Regions from separate parts of the Rhizobium sp. YAF28 genome, predicted to be linked through region 4. Evidence: predicted binding sites of a transcription regulator. Region 4 holds the regulator's gene; each other region holds the start of a gene.
The links. Region 4 encodes LexA, which represses DNA repair genes until DNA is damaged. Its sites were predicted from a motif close to TGTTCNNNNTGTGTTCNG; they were not measured.
Positions count from the first base shown of each region.

Region 1 (5,601 bases), on a different contig from region 4:
AACCGCAGCAGCTGTTGTCGAACAGCTCATCGGCGGCTCCACTGCCCAGTCTGATGTCGCCGCTGCCGTTGCAGCCGCCAAAAAGGAGGCTTGATCGATGGAATTTGCTTTTGATGCAACTTTCTTCGCCTTCGTTGGCCTCGTTCTCTTCTTGGCGCTGATCGTCTACCTGAAGGTTCCGGGCATGATGGCGAAGTCGCTTGACGACCGCGCCGACCAGATCCGCAACGAGCTGGCGGAAGCCAAGCGCCTGCGCGAGGAAGCCCAGCACCTGCTCGCGGAATATCAGCGCAAGCGCAAGGAAGCTGAAGCTGAAGCAGCGCACATCGTGGCCGCTGCCGAGCGCGAAGCTGAAATGCTGACCGCCGAGGCGAAGAAGAAGACGGAAGAATTCGTCTCTAACCGCACGGCTCTTTCCGAGCAGAAGATTAAGCAGGCCGAAGCCGACGCGATAAAGGCTGTTCGCTCTGCTGCCGTCGATCTCGCCATCGCAGCCGCCGAAGCCGTCATCGGCAAGCAGGCGGATGCCAAGGTCCAGTCCGAACTTTTCGGCCAGGCCGTCGGCGAAGTGAAGACCCGCCTGAACTGAGCTGCTGCTCTTTAGGATTAGAAAAGCCCTGCCTCAGCGGGGCTTTTCCGTTTTCGGCGGATGCTGTTGTGCTTAGTGTGATGTCTGAAACTGTGATGGGCTGCGCCGAAAACAACGGATCACCCTTTTCGGAAGCTCCTGCAGAAACCCTCGATGCCGGTACAGCAATCGAGTGTCTCTGACACTTCCCCATCCCCAGGGCTTGCAGGGAAACGGAGCGGATCCCGCGCTGGAGCTTACTCCTCCAGCATCTCCCCATTCAGCTCTTCCACGACGCCGTCCTTGCGGAGTGGCCGGAAGCTCATCCGGTGCAGCGAGCACGGCCCGTGCTTCTCGATGCCGGAGCGATGCTGTGCTGTACCATATCCGACATGAGCGGCAAAACCATATTCGGGAAACACCAGATGCGCGCGCGCCATCATTCGGTCGCGCGTCACCTTCGCCACTATGGAGGCGGCGGCGATAGAAACGGATCGCGCGTCACCCTTCACCACGGCCTGCCCGGGGCAGTCGAGGCCAACAGGCACGTCCAGTCCGTCCGTCAGCACATAGCTTGCTGGTACGGCAAGGCCGCAGATCGCGCGGCGCATGGCGTCAAGGCTTGCTTTGCGGATATCGGTTTCATCGATGCGTGTGGAACTGGATGAGGCGATGGAGACTGTTGCGGTCGCAAGAATTTGGACGAACAGTTCCTCGCGTTTCTGCGCCGAAAGCTGCTTGGAATCGTTAAGGCCCTCTGGAATACGCTTGGGATCGAGGATCACGGCTGCAGCCACGACGGGGCCTGCAAGCGGCCCGCGCCCAGCCTCGTCGGCGCCCGCGACAGGCCAGTGGCCAGCCTTGCGGGCTTTCAGCTCCAGCCGGAAATCCGGCATGAGGGGGGCCTCTTCAAAGAGCAGAGGAGAATCGGGTGACGTGCGACGTTTCATGCGGTTGAAACTCGCACGCCAACCCGATTTCCTGCAAGCCCCCGGATCAGGGCGGCGACGGCCGGGGGGCGGTCCGGCGGATGGTGCGGTCAGGGCCATCCGCAGGAATTGCGCAAGACAGAAGACGCAGGGCAGGTCTTCTTCACGCCTCACGCAAGCTCGTTAACAAAAGCAATTCCAGCAAAAGTGCGCAGCGGCTTTGCGTCCGGAATTGCGTAAAACAACCAGTCAGAGCAACGAAAGCTGCACGCCGCTGCCATTTGGCGGTACGAAGAGATCGTCGCGCAGGGCAAGGCTTCGCCTAGTTAGCCCTAACCGCTTTGCTGCCATCTCGAAGCGGCGGGCGATCTGCCAGGCGTAAGGCCCGGCGCCCTTCATGCGCTTGCCGAACTCGGCATCATAATCCTTACCGCCGCGCATTGAGCGCACCAGCGACATGACGTGGCGATAACGGTCAGGATAGTTCTGCAGCAGCCAGTCGCGGAACAGCGGGCTCACCTCCAGCGGCAGCCGCAGCAGCACATAACTTGCCTCTTCTGCGCCTGCCGCCTTTGCGGCATCCAGAATGCGCTCCAGCTCGTGATCGTTGAGCGCCGGGATGATCGGCGCCGCCATCACTGACGTGCGCACACCGGCCTCGGAAAGCCCGCGGACCGCCTCCAGCCTGCGCGTCGGCGTCGAGGCGCGTGGTTCCATCAGGCGCGCAAGCTTGCGGTCAAGCGTCGTGACCGAAATGCCGACGCGGACGAGGTTCTTCGCCGCCATCTCCGTGAGGATATCGAGATCGCGCAGGATCATCGCCGACTTGGTGACGATCGCAACGGGGTGGTTCGCCTTGTTCAGCACTTCGAGGATCTGCCGCATGATGCGCCACTCCTTCTCGATCGGCTGGTAGGGATCGGTGTTGGTGCCGATCGCGATGACGCGGACCTTGTAGCCAGGCTTGGCGAGCTCGCGCTCCAGAAGCTTCGGCGCGTCCGGCTTGGCAAACAGCTTGCTTTCGAAATCCAGTCCCGCCGAGAGGCCCATATCGGCATGCGTCGGCCGGGCGAAACAATAGATGCAGCCATGCTCGCAGCCGCGATAGGGATTGATCGACCGATCGAAGGAAAGGTCGGGGGACTCGTTGCGGGTGATCGCCGTGCGCGGCTTCTCGATCTGCACATCCGTCTTGAAGGGCGGCAGTTCCTCGAGCGTCTGCCAGCCATCATCGAAGGTCTCGCGCTGTGTTGGCTCGAAGCGGCCGCTGGGATTAAGCCCCGCGCCGCGGCCACGCCGCCGGTCAACCTCGATGCGCAGCCCCGAGGCCGCGATCATCGCGTCGGCAATATCTGCCGTATTGGCAGGCGCAAATGCGGCCTGCCCTGCAAGGGACTGTGGTCTCATCGGATTCTCCAGCGGCGGAAACGCTCGATCCCGCTCGTTTTGATGATTATATTCCTATCCGCAAAAAGAGAACAATGCAAGAACAAAATGGGGAAAGTGGTGCTGGCAAAATTTTGTGCGGCGCTCTATAAACAGGCAATGTTGACTGTCGTTCTTGAATGCCAGGATCAGGAACCTGAGCTGGCCCAGACTCTATCGGTATTGGTGGCGGGCGCTGTGGAAGGCCTCGTCAGCGACGTGGTCGTGCTCGATCACGGCTCCCGCGACGGCACCTCGCGGGTGGCGGATGCCGCCGGCTGCCGTTTCCATTCGCAGTGGGATATCAAGGACATCATCCGTTCCGCTCGCGGCGAATGGCTGCTTTTCGTCGAACCGGGCGCAAGACCGCAGGCGGGCTGGATCGACGAAGTCGCGGAATACGTAGCCTTGAATAAGGTGCCTGCGCGTTTCACCGCCTCGCGCGGCTATCGGCGCCCCTTTTTCCAGCGCGTCGGCCGTGCCAGGCCGCCGCTGGAACTCGGCCTGCTCATGCCGAAGAAACTCGCCATTTCAGCTGCAAAGAGCGGCATGCGCCTTACCGAATTCGTCAAGGCACAGAAGCCGCGCCAACTCTCCAGCGAATTGATTCCCTCCTGGGTCGCCCGCGCCGCGCGATAGCTGCACTCCTCGACATTGCGAAAAGATGGCGCCCAATAGGATTTCGCGCTATAATTCGGCTATGGCGCCGCCGAAGCGCCTCGCTTCGTAACGGATGGCCATGGAATGCCGGTGAACGGCAGAACAGGTCAGCGAAAATCTCCTCTTCTGCCGGGTTTCCGGCGAAAGGAGGTGCGTCATGCTACGCAATATGGTCCACGGCCTGCTGGCCGTCATATTGACGACATTGGTGATCGCGCATCCGCATCCGGCAGCATCGCAGATGATGCGCAGTTGCGCAGGCCGATCCGAGATCGTCAATTTCCTGGACAGCAACTTTGGCGAAAAGCTCACTGCAGTCGGACTGATTAACCAGAACGCCATTCTCGAAGTCTATGCCGCCGAAAGCGGCACATGGACGCTCGTCGTCACGGACGTTCACGGGATAAGCTGCGTGCTGCTGTCCGGTGATAGCTGGGAAACGATGCCCGCCCTGCCGGGCCTCGCGACATAGCGATGCTGCTGTTGTAACCAGTCTATTTCGTCGCGCCGCGCTTGAGGTGTTCGTCCAGCCGCGGCATGATCTCCACGAAATTGCAGGGCATATGGCGATAGTCGAGCTGCGCCTTCAAGATGCCGTCCCAGGCATCCTTGCAGGCGCCGGGCGAGCCCGGCAGCACGAAGATGAAGGTGGCGTTGGCAACACCTGCCGTAGCGCGCGACTGGATCGTCGAGGTGCCGATCTTGTCGTAGGAAATGCGGTGGAACACGGCCGAAAACCCGTCCATCCTCTTTTCGAAGAGCGGTTCCAGTGCGTCGGGCGTCACGTCGCGGCCGGTGAAGCCGGTCCCGCCCGTGGTGATGACGACGTCGATCTCCTTGGCTTCTGTCCAGGCGCGCACGCGCGCGGTGATCCTCTCGCGGTCGTCAGGCACGATGTCGCGGTCGACCAGATGATGGCCGGCTTCCACAATCCGTGCCACCAGCGTATCGCCGGATTTGTCATCCGCCAGCGTGCGTGTATCCGAAACGGTCAGAACCGCAATGCCGAGGGGGATAAAAGCTCGTTTTTCGTCCAGGCCTGCCATCATGCACCTCCTGCGAAAGTCTCCGTCGACTGGAAATACCAGTCCGGGCGGGCCGCGTGAAGACGCTCAGCGGCGCGCAGCGCAGCAACGGGTGTCTCGAAGATGCCGAAGCAGGTCGCGCCAGAGCCGGACATGCGCGTGAAAAGCGCGCCTTCTGCCGCGAGCATGCCTGAAATCTCGGCGATTTCGGGAACCAGTTCCCGCGCCGGCATCTCAAGATCATTGCGTGTCGCCCGTATGGCTTCCATCCAGTGCGGAGTCTTCTTCAGGACCAATGAAGGATTATTCTTGGTGACAAGCCGCTGGAAGATCTCGGGCGTGGAAACGCCTTTCAGCGGATTGGCGAGCACCATGGCGAAGGAGGGCAGGGCATCGGCCGTCTCTATCTTTTCGCCGATACCGCGTGCGATCAGCGGCGTGCTTTTCAGGCACATCGGCACGTCGGCCCCAAGCTTCAGTGCGAGGGCGGCAACGGTCTCAGTGGGAAGCGTCACGTCCCATAGACGCATCAGCCCGCGCAGCGTCGCTGCCGCATCGGCAGAGCCGCCGCCGATTCCGGAAGCGACCGGCAGATTCTTTTCCAGATGGATGCGCACGGGCGGAGCGCCGCCTGCCGCTTCCCGCAGCAGGTCACGCGCCTTCAGCACCAGATTGGTGCCGGGGTCATCGGCAAGCACATCGGCGAATTGGCCGGAAAGCGTGAAATCATCCGCATCGGCAGGCGCAAAGCCCAGCCGGTCGCAGTGGCGAGCAAATGTCACCAGCATTTCAAGAAGGTGGTAACCGTCAGGCCTCTGGCCCGTCACATGCAGGGCCAGATTGATTTTTGCGCACGCATCTTCGGTGACCGCGAAATCGCCGAGCCCGTCAGGCATGCGGCCTCAGGATTTCTTGTCGACCGGCGGCGGCGGCGTCACCGGCTGCGGGTCCGGCTGCTTCTTGTCGACGGTCTTGGAGTCGTCGTCCTGCGCAG
Region 1 is NZ_JBFRCX010000023.1:41,592-47,192, forward strand. It holds gene AB4Z13_RS32275 (F0F1 ATP synthase subunit B) at 1-94, shown strand, start outside; gene AB4Z13_RS32280 (F0F1 ATP synthase subunit B) at 98-589, shown strand; gene AB4Z13_RS32285 (ribonuclease HII) at 826-1,518, opposite strand; gene AB4Z13_RS32290 (PA0069 family radical SAM protein) at 1,747-2,904, opposite strand; gene AB4Z13_RS32295 (glycosyltransferase family 2 protein) at 3,043-3,561, shown strand; gene AB4Z13_RS32300 (hypothetical protein) at 3,740-4,054, shown strand; gene moaB (molybdenum cofactor biosynthesis protein B) at 4,077-4,628, opposite strand; gene AB4Z13_RS32310 (4-(cytidine 5'-diphospho)-2-C-methyl-D-erythritol kinase) at 4,628-5,503, opposite strand; gene AB4Z13_RS32315 (tetratricopeptide repeat protein) at 5,510-5,601, opposite strand, start outside.
Region 1: AB4Z13_RS32290 (PA0069 family radical SAM protein) is a predicted target of LexA. The motif match lies at 2,972-2,989, and genes of this name have one in related genera.

Region 2 (5,601 bases), on a different contig from region 4:
CAGACGTCGCCGCACTCGCGACGCCGGGCATGCCGTGATGCTCCGCCATCCAGAAACGCGTATAGCCGAACTCCTCCGCCTTCTGTGCCATACGCTTCGACGCCTCAAAGGATTGGCTGATGGTCGTGCCTTCGGCCACAGGGGAAAGATCGAGAATGGAAAACGGAACCATGGAAACCTGCCGCTCGAGAATGGGAGTGCGGTCTATGTAGGTTCGCCGTGGCGCTATTCCAAATCGCGGCGCCAACAAAAGCTGCCGCGGAAAATAACTGTCATTCGTCGAAAGCCGGGGAGAATTTCAAAGCGCCTGATGGGGGCGATCCCTTGAAGATGACCCTCTGGACGTATCGCGTATCGAGATCGCCATAGGTCAGCTTCCCATCGCTCTCGAAGCCAGCGCCGCGATAGACCGAGGGATTGCCGATCAGCGCGCAGCCGGTCGCATCACGCTCTCTCAGCAGATCGAGCCCTTTCAGGATCAGCTCTCTGCCGATCCCCTGCCGCTGCCGCTCCGGCTTTACCGAAATCGGCCCGAGCCCATACCATCCATCCTCGATATCACCGATTGTGATCGGCGAGAAAGCGACATGGCCGATGATCTCCTCGCCCTCTTCCGCGACGAGAGATAGTATCAAATCACCCGACGCGCGAAGATCCCTGACAATCCGCGCTTCGGTATTGTTGCTGTAAGGCATCGGCTCGAACGCCACCCGCGTCAGCTCATGAATGGCATCCGCATCCTCGGGCTTTTCGAACCGGATCAGCATGATGCGATCACGCCTGTTTGCGCAGCAGATGCATGTCGGCGCTCTGCTGCTGATATCCTTCGGCAAGGGTGAAGTTGCCGAGCTGGCGGTCCATCTCCACAGCTTCGGTTGCCAGACGGTGGATTGCAGCCGTCGTCTCCTCGACCATCGCCGCATTCTGCTGCGTCATGGAATCGAGCTCGGCGACTGAGCTGTTGATCTGCCGCAGGGTGTCTGCCTCTTCACGGGTGGATTCCATGATCTCATTGATCTGGCCGTTGATGGATTCAACATGACCACCGATGCCAGTCAGCGCAATGCCGGCCCTTTCAACGAGCGCCACGCCGCTTTCCACCTCATGCGTGGACTTCTGCAACAGGCTGGAGATTTCCTTGGCAGCGCTCGAAGACCGCTGCGCCAGTTCGCGTACTTCCATAGCGACGACCGCAAAGCCCTTGCCGCTTTCGCCGGCACGCGCTGCCTCGACACCGGCATTCAGCGCCAGCAGGTTCGTCTGGAAGGCGATATCGTCGATGACGGAAATGATGGTGTTGATCTGCCGTGAAGACGCCTGGATCGCTTCCATCGCCGCGATCGTCTCGCGCATGATCTGGCTGGAGCCGACAGTCTCCTTCTTCGCGTCGCGGGCGATGCGCGCGGCCTGCTCGGCGCGTTCGATCTGTACGCGCACTGACTGGGTGATGGCGCTGATCGCGTTGGCCGTCTCTGTGATCGAGCTTGCCTGCCGCTCGGTGCGGCCGGCCAGTTCATCGGCACCCGTCCGCATCTCCTCGGAGCCTGCACGCACGGCCATGGAGTTGCCGCCGATCGCAGTCATCGTTTCGTTGAGCGTCGCCAGCGCCTCGTTGAAGTTCACGCGCAGGCTTTCGAGCTCGTTCGGGAAGCGGGTTTCGATCTGATAGGCCAGATCGCCGCTCGCCAGATGATGAAGCCCCTCGTCGAGTGCTGTGACCACGTCCTGCAGGCTGCGGGCCTCCGCCTCGCGCTGAGCCAGATTCTGCTGGCGCTCGCTTTCTGCCCGCATGCGCGTTTGCTCGCTCGCAGCTTCGAGCTCGCGGCCTTCGATCAGCGACTGCTTGAAGCGAGCAAGCGCTTTCGCCATCGTGCCGATCTCATCCTTGCGGTTCTGGCTGCCGATCTCGATGTCGAGCTTGCCGTCTGCGACTTCGCGGGTCACGCCGGCAAGACGGGCAAGCGGCGAGAACAGGAAGTTGGTGATGAGCCCTGTGGCGACCGCCATGATGACGAGAACGCCGATGCCGATCGAGGTCAGCAATGTAGCGACCTCGATGGAGCCCGAATTCAATTCGCTGAGCAGCACGCTTTCAACGACGAGGAAACGGTCGCCGCGATAATCGATGCCACGCACATAGGCGCGTGCCGCGCCGTCGGCGCGATCGAAATCCGCAACCGTCATTGCCGAGCTCGCAAGCGCATCCTTGATGAAGGTGAACGGTGCAGCATCGAGCGTCACAAGCTGACCGGATGCATTGAGACCAATGGCCGAACCATCAGCCGAAATGATGGCCGTCTTTGCCGTGCTGCCGGACACGATACCCTTTGCCAGAATGCTGGTGACGACATCGTCGCGCACCTTGAACAGCATCAGCCCCTTCGCCTGGCCGAGCTTGACGATCGGCACGGCATAAAAGATCGCCGACTTGCCGCTGCCGGCATCGACACGCAAGCCGGAGAAGGCCGTCGGCGCGGAATCGTCCGTCGCTTTGGTGGTGTTTTCGATTGCCTTGGCATAGGCGATGCCCGCGCCGGCCGATTTCCAGGCGTCCGACTTCAGGTTTTCGGCGAAGTCGTCATTCTTCTTGTAGGAATAGAGCACGGTGCCGTCGAGATCGACGATCAAGAGGTCGTTGAAGGCGGTATCGGCGAGGTCACGCGCCACTTCGCCCTGCGTCTTCTCATGGCTCGAATAATAGAAACCGCTCGGACCCTCCGGCTTTGCGAGCTTCTCGCGCTGGTCGGCCGGGTTCGGATTGTTCGTGATGAAGACCTTCTTCAGCTCACCGCGAGCATCGCCGGAGCTCTTCTCCATCGTCTTCCAACCGCTCTTCAGGTTGGTGATCGACATCTGCAGCGCTTCGATGCGCGCAATCGAGGTTGCCTGGTTCTCAAGCTGCTCGAGTTGGTCCTGCAGCATGTCGCCGCGGAAGATCAGCACGCTCTCCTTGGCCTTCAGCGCCTGTTCGTCGGAAACGCGGCTGCTGGCGAAATAGGCGAGGATATTGATCACCGCGACCGAAAGCGTGGTCAGCAGGATGAAGGTGGCTATCACCTTGAAGGACAGGGACTGAAATCTCTGAGCCATGAAAACGAACCCTTCCGGAACGGCGACGCCGGCGAGTGGCATCCTGGAGACATCACCCACCGGTTGAACTACAAACAGAGCATCGGAAGCCTTAAGCTTTGCGAAAGCCGGCTCCTCTCACATTTGATGGATTAGAATTCAGGCATTCGGTTTAATTCGCGGTAAATGCGGTCCCGCAAAAACAAGGCATGTTTTTGTTTTGTTCACATATCGATGGCACTTATTTCACCATCGCTATAGGGTGAACCATGCAAAACACGATTCGCATCATCGGTATCGATCCCGGCCTTCGCCGCACGGGATGGGGCATCATCGATACGCTCGGCAATTCGCTGCGCTTCGTTGCCTCGGGAACCGTCACCTCGGATGGCGACATGGATCTCGCCTCGCGCCTCTGCCAGCTGCATGACGGTCTTGCTGATGTGGTCCATTCCTACAAACCGGAGGAAGCCGCCGTCGAACAGACCTTCGTCAACAAGGACGCGGTCGCCACGCTGAAGCTCGGCCAGGCCCGTGGCATCGCCATGCTCGTGCCGGCCCGTGCGGGTTTGCCGGTATCGGAATATGCGCCAAACGCCGTGAAGAAGACCGTCATCGGCGTCGGCCACGGCGAAAAGAAGCAGATCCACATGATGCTGAAGATCCTGATGCCGAAGGCGGAGTTCAAAGGCGACGACGCTGCCGACGCATTGGCGATCGCCATCTGCCATGCTCATCACCGTGGCGCAAACCGCATGCGGCAGGCAATCGCCGGCGCTCACCAAACCCACCCCTGACGGAACAAGATCATGATCGGCAAGCTGAAAGGCACAATTGATGAGATCGGCGATGATTACGTGCTCGTGGATGTGCACGGCGTCTGCTACGTCGCTTTTTGCTCTGCGCGCACGCTCTCGAAGCTAGGTTCCGTCGGAGAGGCCTGCGTGCTCTTTATCGAAACCTATGTGCGTGAGGACCAACTGAAGCTCTTCGGCTTCCAGACGCAGCTCGAACGCGAATGGTTCAACCTGCTGCAGAGCGTTCAGGGCGTCGGCGCGAAAGTGGCACTCGCCGTGCTTTCGACTCTCACTCCGCCCGAGCTTGCTAATGCCATCGCGCTGCAGGACAAAACGGCTGTTTCGCGCGCTCAGGGCGTCGGTCCCAAGGTCGCGATCCGTATCGTCACCGAGCTCAAGAACAAGGCGCCCGCCTTTGCCGGCGAGGCGATCAATATCGGCCTCAAGCAGGAGATCGGCGAAGGCGTGGCCGCAGCCCCCGTTGCCGACGCCGTTTCGGCCTTGACCAATCTCGGCTATTCGCGTGATCAGGCGGCCAATGCGGTTGCCGCCGCCATGAAGACGGCCGGCGAAGATGCGGATAGCGCCAAGCTGATCCGCCTCGGCCTGCGGGAACTCTCACGCTGATGGCCCCACAGGGTGTCAATGCAGGCCGCTTGGTGTATGGACTTGAGCAAGCTTCTAACGGAAATACCCAATGACTGATGCCCGCCTGATAACGCCGGAAAAGCGTGGCGAAGACTTCGACACCACGCTGCGCCCGCAGTCTCTGGACGAGTTCACCGGCCAGGCGGAGGCGCGCGCCAATCTCAAGATCTTCATCGAAGCGGCCAAAAACCGCGGTGAGGCGCTGGACCACGTTCTCTTCGTCGGCCCGCCCGGCCTTGGCAAAACGACATTGGCGCAGATCATGGCAAAAGAGCTCGGCGTCAATTTCCGCTCGACCTCCGGCCCCGTCATCGCAAAGGCCGGCGATCTGGCCGCTCTGCTGACCAATCTCGAAGAGCGCGACGTTCTCTTCATCGACGAAATCCATCGCCTCAACCCGGCGGTCGAGGAAATCCTCTATCCAGCCATGGAGGATTTCCAGCTTGACCTCATCATCGGTGAAGGCCCTGCCGCCCGCTCGGTGAAGATCGACCTGTCGAAATTCACGCTCGTTGCCGCCACCACCCGCCTCGGCCTGCTGACGACACCCCTGCGCGACCGTTTCGGCATTCCGGTGCGTCTCTCCTTTTATACGGTGGAGGAACTGGAGCTGATCGTCCGCCGCGGCGCCCGCCTGATGGGCCTTGGCATGACCGATGACGGCGCCCGCGAGATCGCGCGGCGCGCCCGCGGCACCCCGCGCATTGCCGGCCGCCTGCTGCGCCGCGTGCGCGACTTCGCCGAAGTCGCAAGGGCCGAAGCCGTCACTCGCGAGATCGCCGACGAGGCTCTCACGCGCCTGCTGGTCGATAATATGGGCCTCGACCAGCTCGACAAGCGCTACCTCAACATGATCGCCGTCAATTTCGGCGGCGGCCCGGTCGGCATCGAAACCATCGCCGCCGGCCTCTCCGAGCCGCGCGACGCGATCGAAGACATTATCGAGCCCTATATGATCCAGCAGGGTTTTATCCAGCGCACGCCGCGCGGCCGCGTTCTGACCGCAATCGCATGGAAACATCTCGGCATGCAGCCGCCGAAGGATATGGAGGCTGCTCAGTTCGGGTTGTTCCGGGAGGACGATTGA
Region 2 is NZ_JBFRCX010000007.1:86,628-92,228, forward strand. It holds gene AB4Z13_RS17345 (LLM class flavin-dependent oxidoreductase) at 1-172, opposite strand, end outside; gene AB4Z13_RS17350 (GNAT family N-acetyltransferase) at 273-767, opposite strand; gene AB4Z13_RS17355 (methyl-accepting chemotaxis protein) at 775-3,090, opposite strand; gene ruvC (crossover junction endodeoxyribonuclease RuvC) at 3,339-3,866, shown strand; gene ruvA (Holliday junction branch migration protein RuvA) at 3,879-4,493, shown strand; gene ruvB (Holliday junction branch migration DNA helicase RuvB) at 4,564-5,601, shown strand.
Region 2: ruvC (crossover junction endodeoxyribonuclease RuvC) is a predicted target of LexA. The motif match lies at 3,280-3,297, and genes of this name have one in related genera.

Region 3 (5,601 bases), on a different contig from region 4:
GACGGAGGCAATGTTGGCGACGAGGTTTGCGCCCGCGGTGACCTCCAGGCTGTTTCCAGCCGGGTCATGCTGTTCGACGGATGTCTGGGTTTCGTCGGGTTCTTCAGGCAGTTTGGCAATCCCCCGATCCGGCAGCAGGTCGTCGAGCGCCGGAATTTCGGAAACGTGCTTGCCGTTCATATAGGCTCCGGTGATCTCGTCACCCGCCAGCACGAAATCATGTGCCTGATCGTTTGGATTGTCTGCCGGCGGCTCGCCCGTTCCGATCGATGTCTGGCCGGAATCCCTTACTCCCTGGATGTAGGTTTCCATATCCCCGGCGATCTGCTTGACCCCCTCCAGGGTGTCGGTCCGATGCAGGTCGGAAAAGGGAGAGAAAATCTCGGCCTTGGCGCTGAATTCAGCCAGTTTCTCAACTACGAAACTCGTATCGCGCGGGGCATGATTGCCACCGGTCATATCGAGATAATCGTCGTCGTAGAGAATGTTGACCTGTGTGGTGAAGCGGATCACCGAGCCCGGGCCGTCGAAAACCTGCAGCTCTTCTTCGGTTTCGATATCGATGTCCTGTGGACTGCCGAACCGGGGCAGCGACGACACATCGCGGTGGGCAATCTCGGAGAGCTTTTCGATGCTTTCCTCAAAGGGGCGGCCGAAGCGGCGGGCGCCTCCATAAACGATCTCATAGCTGACGCTTCTGTAGTTGACATCAGGATCGTAGTCCTGGAGCGCGAGATCGGAGGCGAAGGCGGGCGTATTGGCGACCAGATCGTCAAGCGCCGGATTATTTTCGGCAGGGCCTGTACCCTCCGTCAGCCCCGCACGCAGCCTCATCTCATCGGTCGTCGTTTCGAATATGCCGATGAAATGGGCGATGATTTCTGAGAATTTCTCGATTTGCATTGCCTTGGCCTCCCTTATCGAAGAGACGACCGGCCATGCGACATCCTTCTGCGGGAGCCGCGCTGTTCGTCAATTCGCACGCAAGCATTCAAACTGCACCGGCCGAAGCCGGTGCAGCCCTTTCTTGTCTTGGAGGTTAGTGCCCACTTGTATCTTCGCCGACATCGGAAACATGTGAGTTGCCGCCGATGACACTGGAGTCCACAGCGTTGCTGAGCATGTTCGCGCCCTGAACGAGCTCCATATGGAAGCCCGAATTGGCAAGAATTGCCGAAGCATCTGCCGTGGAAGTGCCTGTGACGTCGTCACCTGCCTTGAGATCCCAGCCCTTGCTGTCCATATCCATGCCGTCAGCACCGTGCGCTGTGCCGGCATTCGCACTCAGGTGGTTCTGAGCGCCGCCGTTCTCCATCGTGATGTTCCAGGCCTGATCCTGGTCTGCGAGATGGTTTGCCTGGACAGTGCTGAAGACTGAGTCGGCGCCTTCGCCGGACAGTGAACCGTTGAGGATATTGTCGATATTGAGGGTGAAGGAGAAGTCATCCCCGATGTCGAAGGTGAGGTCGTGGCCGGCTACGCCGAGGTTCCCGAAGTCCTTGACATCATCAATAACGGCGAAGTCCGTGTCCGTCTTGTTGAAGCTGTCGCTCGTATTGTGGCTGTTGGTGGTCGTCTTGGTGTCGGTATCCGTGACCGTCTTGATGTCGGTGTCGATATCCGTCTTGGTGGTCGTGTCGTTATCGGTGATCGTCTTGATGTCAACGTCGTCGTCGCTGTACGACTTGGCGTCATAGCTCCAGTCGTAGTCCGACTTCGTGGTGGTGGTTGTGTCATTATCGTTGATGGTGGTCGTCTTGGTGTTCGTGTCGTCGTCCGACTTGTAGCTCCAGTCGTAGTCGTTGTCGCGGTTGTCGCCGTTGTCGGTCTTCACGTCGAGATCGACGTTAGCCTTGACGTCAACGTCCGTGCTGTTGTCGGTGTTGTTGCGATTGTCACCATTGGCGATGCCGCCGACGTAACCTGTGGAATCATCATCGATTTCGGTTGAATTGATAGCGCTGGAAAGGCCATCGGCCAGGGCGCCCACCTTGACGGTGTCGTCGTCTGAGCCCTGTGGACCGGGCTTCGGATCATAAGGCATTACGTTTCCTCCAGAAAAAAAACTGGAGCAGCTTTCGAAGTCCCTCTCATCTCAAATGGGATCTTTGCTCGCGCTTGCTCCAATGTGTTAACATCGGCAGATGGACTCGATACCTTTTCACCTGCAGCTTCATCGCGATTTGTTGGCCAAATTCTGTATTGGGATTGTGCCTATTCAGTACAAAGACGCACAAATCCGGTCCCGGACTCGATATGAGCGCGAGCAAGGCAGTCGAACTTCTTTTTGAGTTCCCTCGAAAGAAGACCAAGTATCAAAAACACATGCTGATACTTGATTTTCATGTCGCCACTTTGGCAACCCTTACAGATTGATGGAAAAAACTGGGTCCCGATAGATATCAATTCGGGCTAAGGCATCTGAAGTCCAGCTCAATACTCCAGTTAAGCCAATACCGGATCGCGGGCTCGGAGAAGGCTGTGTGCGAATTCGGGACCGTGTCCCGTGCCTCGGAATTCGGAGGGTTCGACTGATTGCGATATCGCTAAGTTAAGTTCGAAAGGTTCTCCGTCTTATTTTGAAATATCGTCTGCCCATTACCACGTTGGTTTTGTATGTCTCGAACTAATACATGCTGCTTTATACCGTGATCTAGTTGAAATACCGCCCACTAGTATGTTTCTTGTCGGAAATGCAACCATAAAGTGGCAAAAAATAAATATAACTTTGTGACAACTAACCCATTTGGGCCATTTCTTTCCTTTGAAATCCATATTACCATAATTAAGAAATGCCTAAAAGATAAGGCGGCCACATGCCTAGGGGCAATGTTCGTCGGCATGTAATACCCGCCATCGCGCCAATGGGAGTAGAAGCTCCGAGTTTGAGTATAGTGTAGCGCTAGGGGAGGCGTATATGTTCATGGTTGGGTCGGAAGTAGGAGATTCGGATCAGGCAAGAAGACTGAGCCCGAATGGAGAAACAGTCCTGGTAATCGCCAAGGCGGACTTGTTCTCCGAGTGCATGGTTGAGGCACTGGCAAAGAAATTCCCGAATTTTGATGTCGTAAGCGTATCGAGCGCGCAGTCCATATCCGAGAAGGATATTCACGACATGCGGCTTGTCCTGTTCTATCATGTCGCCGGCGCCGAGTTGCACGATGCGCTGCAGGTCGTTCGTGAAAACCGTCCGGACGCATCCATCGGCCTTGTCGTCGAAGCTATCGATATGATGGAGCCCTATATCAGCCGTCTTGTCGAGGCGCGTGTCGTCGATGGCGTCCTGCCGCTCAATCTGCGTCTGGATGTCTTCATGGCGGCAATCGATCTGCTGATGAAGGGCGGCGAACATTTTCCATCCGCGCTTCTGGGTCGTCTGTCCAACCGGGCAACGGCGCAGCTCGAGCCCTCGCTGTACCAGACGAAGTCCGTCGACGCAGCGCGCGCCAATGCGCTGAAGCTTCGCCGCAACAGCATGGCGGCTCTGACCACGCGCGAGGTACAGATTCTCGACCTCATCTGTAAGGGCACGCAGAACAAGATCATCGCCGACAAGCTTCACCTGTCCGAAAACACGGTGAAGGTTCACGTCCGCAATATCTATAAGAAGATGAATGTGAGAAATCGCACTGAAGCGGCCTCACGTTTCTTCAACGATACGTCGGACAGTGGCGATCTCTCTGGCAGGTGGCCGCACTAGGCCATCAATCCATCCGGGACGAGCGGGCAAAGCAGCGTGATTTCTGGCCGAAACCGCTCGGCGAACAGATGTAAGGCGCGGAACCGGGATAGACCGCGGCGCTCACTTTAGCCGAAGCGGTCTTCGGTTCGGCAGCATAGGCGAAGTCCTTCGCGGTATGTGGCACGCTTGCCACAACGACATTCTTCTCCGTGCTTCCCACGATCGCGGTATCGACGACCGCACATGAGATCGGTCCGATGGCCGAGAGAACGATCGTCGCAGCCAAAGCTAGGGAGCTGAAGCTGCATGGCGCTCTGCCATGTATGCGATCATGAGTCGTCATTAAAAAACCCTCTCTATCATCAGGGCAATAGCGACGCGCCCTCGCACACCAGTGGCTGGCCACTCCTTATATTGGCTTCATTGACTGAAGCTGGAGCGGCCGGACAGAAAGCATGGCACGATAGTCATTGAGAGGGATTAATCAAGCAAATTCCGAAGTTTAATACTATAGCTATTTAGAATTGCTCCCGTGTTTTGAAGTTGACCTTCACTGATATCCTCTTATCATTTTGAGCATAGGTACAATTATCTGAAGAATAACCGAGCCGGTTATTTCATAGATACCACTTCGCGTTGAAGTTATCGAGGCGGATCAAGAGGGAGCCTAAAGTATAGAAGGGTCTATGAAGACCACACGACATGGGAAGGAATTTGTAGTGCGTAGTATTCCCACCGAAGGATATTCAGGATCTGCATTCGCATCGCCACGCCAGCAGTCAAAAACCGTGCTGGTCAACGGAGGCGCCGGTTTCCTGGGTTCCCATCTTTGCGAGCGACTTCTCGAGCGCGGCCATCAGGTCATCTGTCTCGACAATTTCTACACTGGCCGCCACGTCAATATCGAGCATCTGCTGCAGAATGCCCGTTTTCGGCTTTTGGAACATGACGTGCGCCAGCCTTATGACGTCGAGGCTTCCGTCATCTTCAACTTTGCTTCGCCAGCCTCGCCGCCGGACTATCAGCGTGATCCCGTCGGCACCTTGCTGACCAATGTGCTTGGAGCCGTCAATACGCTCGATGCAGCCCGCCGCAGCGGCGCAACGGTCGTCCAATCCTCGACTTCGGAAGTCTATGGGGATCCGCACGAGAATCCGCAGCGCGAAACCTATTTCGGCAATGTCAATCCGATCGGCCCGCGCGGCTGCTACGACGAGGGCAAGCGGTCAGCCGAGACCTTGTTTTTCGATTATCACCGCAAGTATGGGGTCGATATAAAGGTTGGCCGGATCTTCAATACCTATGGCCCGCGTATGCGCCTTGATGATGGACGCGTCGTATCCAACTTCATCGTCCAGGCGCTCTCCAACACCGACATAACGATCTACGGTGATGGCCGGCAGACCCGCTCCTTCTGCTATGTCGACGATCTCGTCGGTGGTTTCCTGCGTTTCGCCGATGCCGGCGAACACTGCGTCGGTCCGATCAATCTCGGCAATCCGGCGGAGATCACTGTGCGGGATCTGGCGGAAATCGTCATTGATCTGACCAATTCGCGCTCGCGCATCATTTATCTGCCGGCCGTGGCAGACGATCCGCAGCAGCGCCGTCCGGATATTTCCAGAGCCAGAGAAGAGCTGAACTGGTGGCCGACGACGGAGCTGAAGACCGGGCTGAAGCGTACGATAGCCTATTTCGATGCGCTGCTTGCCCGCAAGGAAGTGGTGGAGGCCGTATGAGATGCCCCGCTACATCCTGGTTACGGGTGGCGCCGGCTTCATCGGCAGCCACATCTGCAAGGCGCTTGCGCGTGCCGGCATGGTTCCGGTCACCTATGATAATCTTTCCACCGGACATATCGACAGCGTCCGGTGGGGGCCGCTGATCCAGGCGGATATCGCCGATGGCGCAAGGTTGCG
Region 3 is NZ_JBFRCX010000014.1:10,727-16,327, forward strand. It holds gene AB4Z13_RS27140 (hypothetical protein) at 1-903, opposite strand, end outside; gene AB4Z13_RS27145 (fibrinogen-binding protein) at 1,040-2,044, opposite strand; gene AB4Z13_RS27150 (helix-turn-helix transcriptional regulator) at 2,918-3,700, shown strand; gene AB4Z13_RS27155 (hypothetical protein) at 3,705-4,025, opposite strand; gene AB4Z13_RS27160 (UDP-glucuronic acid decarboxylase family protein) at 4,402-5,421, shown strand; gene galE (UDP-glucose 4-epimerase GalE) at 5,423-5,601, shown strand, end outside.
Region 3: AB4Z13_RS27145 (fibrinogen-binding protein) is a predicted target of LexA. The motif match lies at 2,280-2,297, and genes of this name have one in related genera.

Region 4 (5,601 bases):
CGTCGAACCGGCGCTCCTCAAGCTTGCGACGAATTTTCATGTTCACGAAAAGGCCGTGAACGAACTCGTGGCGATGGCGAACGCCTTCCAGGCGGATGCCGAAAAGCAGGCTGCCGAACAGACGGAACTGCTCTCCGCCGTTACGCTGTCCGCCGCCGCGCTTTCCTTCGTGCGGGCTCTACATGTTCCGCAGGCGCGCGATCGTGCCGCTATCGGCGATGCGCGACTACATGGCGGTCCTCGCGAGCGGCGACTATTCCCGCGAAGTTCCCTATGTCAGACGATCCGACGAAATCGGAGAAATGGCGCGCGCAGTCACGGTCTTTCGCGAATCGGCGGAAGAACGGAACGCCATCCGCGCGCACCAGGACGAGGAACGGCAGGCACAGATGCGCCGCGATGCAGAACTCGACGCATCGAAGAGCGTGGAGAATGCCACGCGCCAGCGCGTCATCGAAAGCCTGAGCGCCGGCCTGGAGCGTCTTTCACGCGGCGACCTGACCGTGCGTCTCGACGAGCAGTTCGCCAACACTTATGAGAAGCTTCGCGAGACCTTCAATACCAGCATCATCATTCTTTCCGATGCCATGAAGGACATCTATGCCGCCACGAATACGGTCGGCGACAGTTCGCGCGAAATCGCACTCAGCACCACTGATCTGGCACAGCGTACCGAGAGTCAGGCTGCCTCACTCGAACAGGCGGCTTCGGCGCTGGATCAGATCACGGTTACGGTGAAAAACTCCTCGGAGCGGGCCCAGGAAGCCAATGCGATGATGTTGGCCACGAAGGAGAGTGCCGCGCATTCCGCCGAGATCGTTCGCGAAGCGGTTACCGCCATGGAGAAGATCGAGGAATCAGCGGTCAGGATCGGCGATATTATCAACGCCATCGATGAGATCGCCTTTCAGACCAATCTTTTGGCGCTCAACGCGGGCGTCGAGGCAGCACGCGCCGGAGACGCAGGGAAAGGCTTTGCCGTCGTAGCTCAGGAAGTCCGCGAGCTTGCCGGCCGCTCCGCCAATCTCGCCAAGGAGATCAAGCTTCTCGTCGAGACGTCGTCGCGGCAGGTCTCCGCGGGCGTGGCACTTGTCAACCGCACCGGCGAGGCACTCGGCGATATCGACCGCCAGGTGCTGCAGGTGACGGCGCTGACCGAAGCGATCGTGCGCTCGTCTTCAGAACAGTCGGTCGCGCTCGTCGAGGTCAACGCTGCCGTCAACCGTATGGATCAGGTGACACAGCAGAATGCGGCGATGGCCGAGGAGACAAACGCCGCCTGCCAGGAGCTCGGCAACGAGGCGTCCCATCTCGGGCGCATGCTCTCCCGCTTCGCACTGGAGGAAAGGCGCCCGTCCCGCGCGGCAGCCTGATGCTGCCTGCCGTTCAGGCGGCCTTGGCGATCGCGTCGAAGGCGAGAAGCTTCTCGAGAAGCCGCGGCATGTCCTTGAGATAGACCATGTTCGGCCCGTCGCAGGGCGCGTTATCCGGATCCTGATGGGTTTCGATAAAGATGCCGGCAACGCCGACGGCAACGGCTGCACGCGCCAGCGTTTCCACGAACTGCCGCTCTCCGCCGGAGGTTTCCCCCTGCCCGCCAGGCTGCTGGACTGAATGCGTGGCGTCGAAAATAACGGGGGCGCCGGTTGCTGCCATGATCGGCAGGGAACGCATGTCGGAGACCAGCGTATTGTAACCAAAGGAAGCGCCGCGCTCGCACAGCAAGATGTTCGGATTGCCGCTCTGGTTCAGCTTGCCGAGCACGTTCTTCATATCCCAAGGCGCCAGGAACTGGCCCTTCTTGACGTTGATAACGCGGCCGGTCTTTGCCGCAGCCACCAGGAGATCCGTCTGACGAGACAGGAAGGCCGGTATCTGCAGGATGTCGACGACCTTGCCCACTTCGGCGCATTGTTCTTCAGTGTGGATGTCGGTCAGAACCGGAATGCCGAGTTCCTTCTTGAGATCGGCAAAAACCTCCAGGCCCTTTTCAAGGCCGACGCCGCGTTTGCTCGACAAGGAAGAGCGGTTCGCCTTGTCGAAAGACGTCTTATAGACGAGCCCGATACCGAGCTTGGCGCACAGTTCCTTCAACGTGCCGGCAACCATGAACGCATGGTCGCGGCTTTCCATTTCGCAAGCGCCGGCAATCAGCGACAGGCGCCCGGCATTGGAGAAAGTGACCTTGCCGGCGCCTTCGCCGACCGTCACCACGGAGTTGGTAGTAGAGCTCATGATGTTTCCTCGAAAGCGAAGAGCACGCCCTGGCCGGGCGCGGGCTTCACCAGAATACGGTTGCCCTTGCGTGTGTAGGTCACCCCGTTAGCAGCCAAATGCGCTTCTGTCACGGCCAGATCGCCAACCGCAAAGAGGATTGCCCGGCCGCCCAGGCCGCGATCGATATCCGGCGTCGCCAGATCGAAATAGGCCTCCAGCCCCTGCGGGGTCATCAGGCTGATCTTTGCGTTTCCGGTAAGCACCTCCAGCCCGAAACTCGTATCGCCAGCAGAAGCGGCTTTTGCCGCCGAGCGAACGAAGTCGCCGAAGGCTGTCGGCTCGGGGGCTGCGAGAGCGATCTCGGCAATGCCTGTCACGCCATTGGCGTGGGTCTCCAGCACGTTGCGGTCGGCAGGAAGCGGGTTGATGCGCTCGACAGCGAAGAGAAAGAAATCCGGTGCCCGGAGGTCGGCAGCGAAGGCGAGCCGGAAGCCGGCAATGCTCTCAGTGCCATCCGGCATTTTCACAGGGCGTTCGAACTGCAGCACAGAACCGGCACTGATGCTGCCCTCCACGAATCGAGCATGTTCGTGCTTTGCATCCGCGGTGGCGAAGGCGATGGCGGACAGTCCCTCGCTGCCGCAGCGGAAGCGGAAAGCCTGATCGCGAGCCGTGAAGACATTGCCCTCACGTGCCGTCACCTCGCTCTCCTCGACGCTCGCGACACCGAGCGGCTCGATATAGGTTTTGTCGGCAAAGAAAACACAGGCATTCTCCGTGCCGAAGGGATGGCGGGCATCGGGCGCGACGGTAAAGCCCAGCTTGCCCAGCCTTTCGCGGGCAAGGTCGATATCGGTAACCGGCAAAACGAGATGATCGATCGGAAGCGTGTCTTGGCTCATCGGTTCTTCTCCCAGCAGTGACAAGGAGATGTGCTTCAGCAGGTCTCGTGAAACAAGGCCAGACAGGCCTAAGGGCGATAAAAATCAAATTCTCGACAGATTGAACAGAAGTTTTACGAAAATTTAGCTACTTGCGGAACACATATGGAACATATAGTGTCCGTTCTGGATTTGTTTCAAGACTGGGGAGACGCCATGCTCACGCGCAAACAACAGGAACTCCTTCTTTTCATTCATGAAAGGATGAAGGAGTCAGGCGTTCCACCGTCTTTCGACGAGATGAAGGACGCACTGGATCTGGCCTCGAAATCCGGTATTCACCGGCTGATCACGGCGCTCGAAGAACGCGGCTTCATTCGCCGGCTTCCGAACCGGGCGCGCGCGCTCGAAGTCATCAAACTGCCGGAAGCCTACAGCCCGAGCCTGCAGCCTCGGCGCGGCTTTTCACCGAGCGTCATCGAGGGCAGCCTCGGCAAGCCCCAGCCCGTGGCGCCTCCTGCCTCGGCGAAGCCAGCACCCGCTGCCGATAACGGCAATGCGGTCTCCGTTCCCGTCATGGGCCGCATCGCCGCCGGTGTTCCGATCTCGGCAATCCAGAACAATACGCATGACATCACCGTTCCCGCCGATATGCTTGGCTCCGGTGAACATTATGCGCTGGAAGTTCGCGGCGACTCGATGATCGAAGCCGGCATCTTCGATGGCGACACGGTCATCATCCGCAATGGCAGCACAGCCAATCCGGGTGATATCGTCGTCGCGCTCGTCGATGACGAGGAAGCAACGCTCAAGCGTTTCCGCCGCAAGGGCGCATCGATTGCGCTCGAGGCAGCAAACCCTGCTTACGAGACCCGCATCTTTCCGCCGGATCGCGTCAAGGTCCAGGGCAAGCTCGTCGGCCTCATTCGCCGCTATCACTGACCGGTGACAGATTGGCGTCTGCGAATGTGTTACTGCGCCAATCATAGGCGCGGTGGCGCATCCAGGGTCGCCCCAATGTGTCGAATGCGGTTGCGACCTCAATTCCCTTATCGGTGAATCGAAGTTCGACAGAACCTGTCTTGCGCAGCGTCTCGCCGGTAAAGAGCAGCGCGCCGGAACGACAGCGGTCGAAGCGCAATCGGACAGGGGTCACCACAATATCAGCCGTATCGCAGGCTGGTCCGAGATAGGCAGCATTGTCGATGACGGTCAGTTTCTTTCCATTGACGAGCAAAGTGGTGCACCAGGCGCCCTTCAGGCAGGAGAAGCGTGACGGCGGGCTAATGGCGACTGCCTGTCTCATTGCCTCTCTGGCTTCATTCTGTTGGTCGGGTGACAGTTGCAGTCTTTGACCATCAGGCGCAGTGGGCGCCTTGGCAGCTTGAAGCATAACTGGCTTCTGATGCTCTTCGACGGCAAGGGCCCTCTGCCATTGTTCGAAGATGAAGGCGGGCGGCTTTTCACGGTTCGAAGCCATCGCCTCTCCATCGACTATAGCGACCAGGCTGCCATCTTCGGAGATAGCGATATCGGGCATCGCCTCCGATGGAAGAAGGACAACAGCGAGCGTCGAGACCGCGACAATTGCCGTTCCCATGTGCCGCAGCCGGGTTCTGAGCAGGGTCAGCAGCAGAAATCCGAAAACGGCGGTCGGGAAATACCAGCCGGGCAAGCGGCCTACATCTATGTTGCCGCCCCACCCCGCTACTGCCTTTGCGATGGTGATCACCAGATCAAGCCCGAAGCCTGCCACCGGCCATAGCCAGCCGTCCAGACCAAACGGCATCAGCAGCATTGCCAGCATCCCGGCCGGCATGACGATGAAGGTGATGACCGGCATGGCCGCGAGATTTGCCGGCAGGCCATAGGCAGTCAGCCGGTGGAAATGCTCGATCGAAAACAGCGCCGTCGAGAAACCACCGATCAGCGACGTCAGGAAAACGCCACCGAAGAAGCCACCAACCATGAAGAAGGGCTTCATGATCGGCAGCTTGGCAAAGGCATTCTCCCGCATCGGCCGCCCCTTCCAGAGGTCGTAGCCGGCGACCAGTGCAAGCGTTGCGGCAAAGGACATCTGGAAACTCGGCCCTAGCCCCTCCGATGGCGAGACCGCGAGGATCACGAGAGTGGATAGCGCCACGTTTCTGAGACTGATCGACGGCCGGTCGAAGAAGACCGCAACCAGCATAATCGCCATCATGATGAAGGCGCGTTCGGCGGAGACGGCAAAACCCGAGATCAGATAGTAGGCCGTCACCGCAGCAAGCGCACCGGCCGCCGCGATCTTCTTGGTTGGCCACGCCTGGGCAATGCCGGGAAAAAGACTGAGAATGACGCGCAGCCCGACAAAGAAGATGCCAGCGGAAAGCGCCATGTTGAGGCCGGAGATCGCGATGATATGCGCAAGGCCGGACTGCCGCAGCGCCTCCGTCGTTTCATCCGAGATCGCCCGTCTCTCGTCCGTGACGAGGGAGGCGGCAAAAGCCCCGGTGTCGCCGGG
Region 4 is NZ_JBFRCX010000006.1:123,547-129,147, forward strand. It holds partial or broken gene AB4Z13_RS15150 (methyl-accepting chemotaxis protein) at 1-1,373, shown strand, start outside; gene kdsA (3-deoxy-8-phosphooctulonate synthase) at 1,387-2,235, opposite strand; gene AB4Z13_RS15160 (VOC family protein) at 2,232-3,119, opposite strand; gene lexA (transcriptional repressor LexA) at 3,315-4,040, shown strand; gene AB4Z13_RS15170 (ComEC/Rec2 family competence protein) at 4,021-5,601, opposite strand, start outside.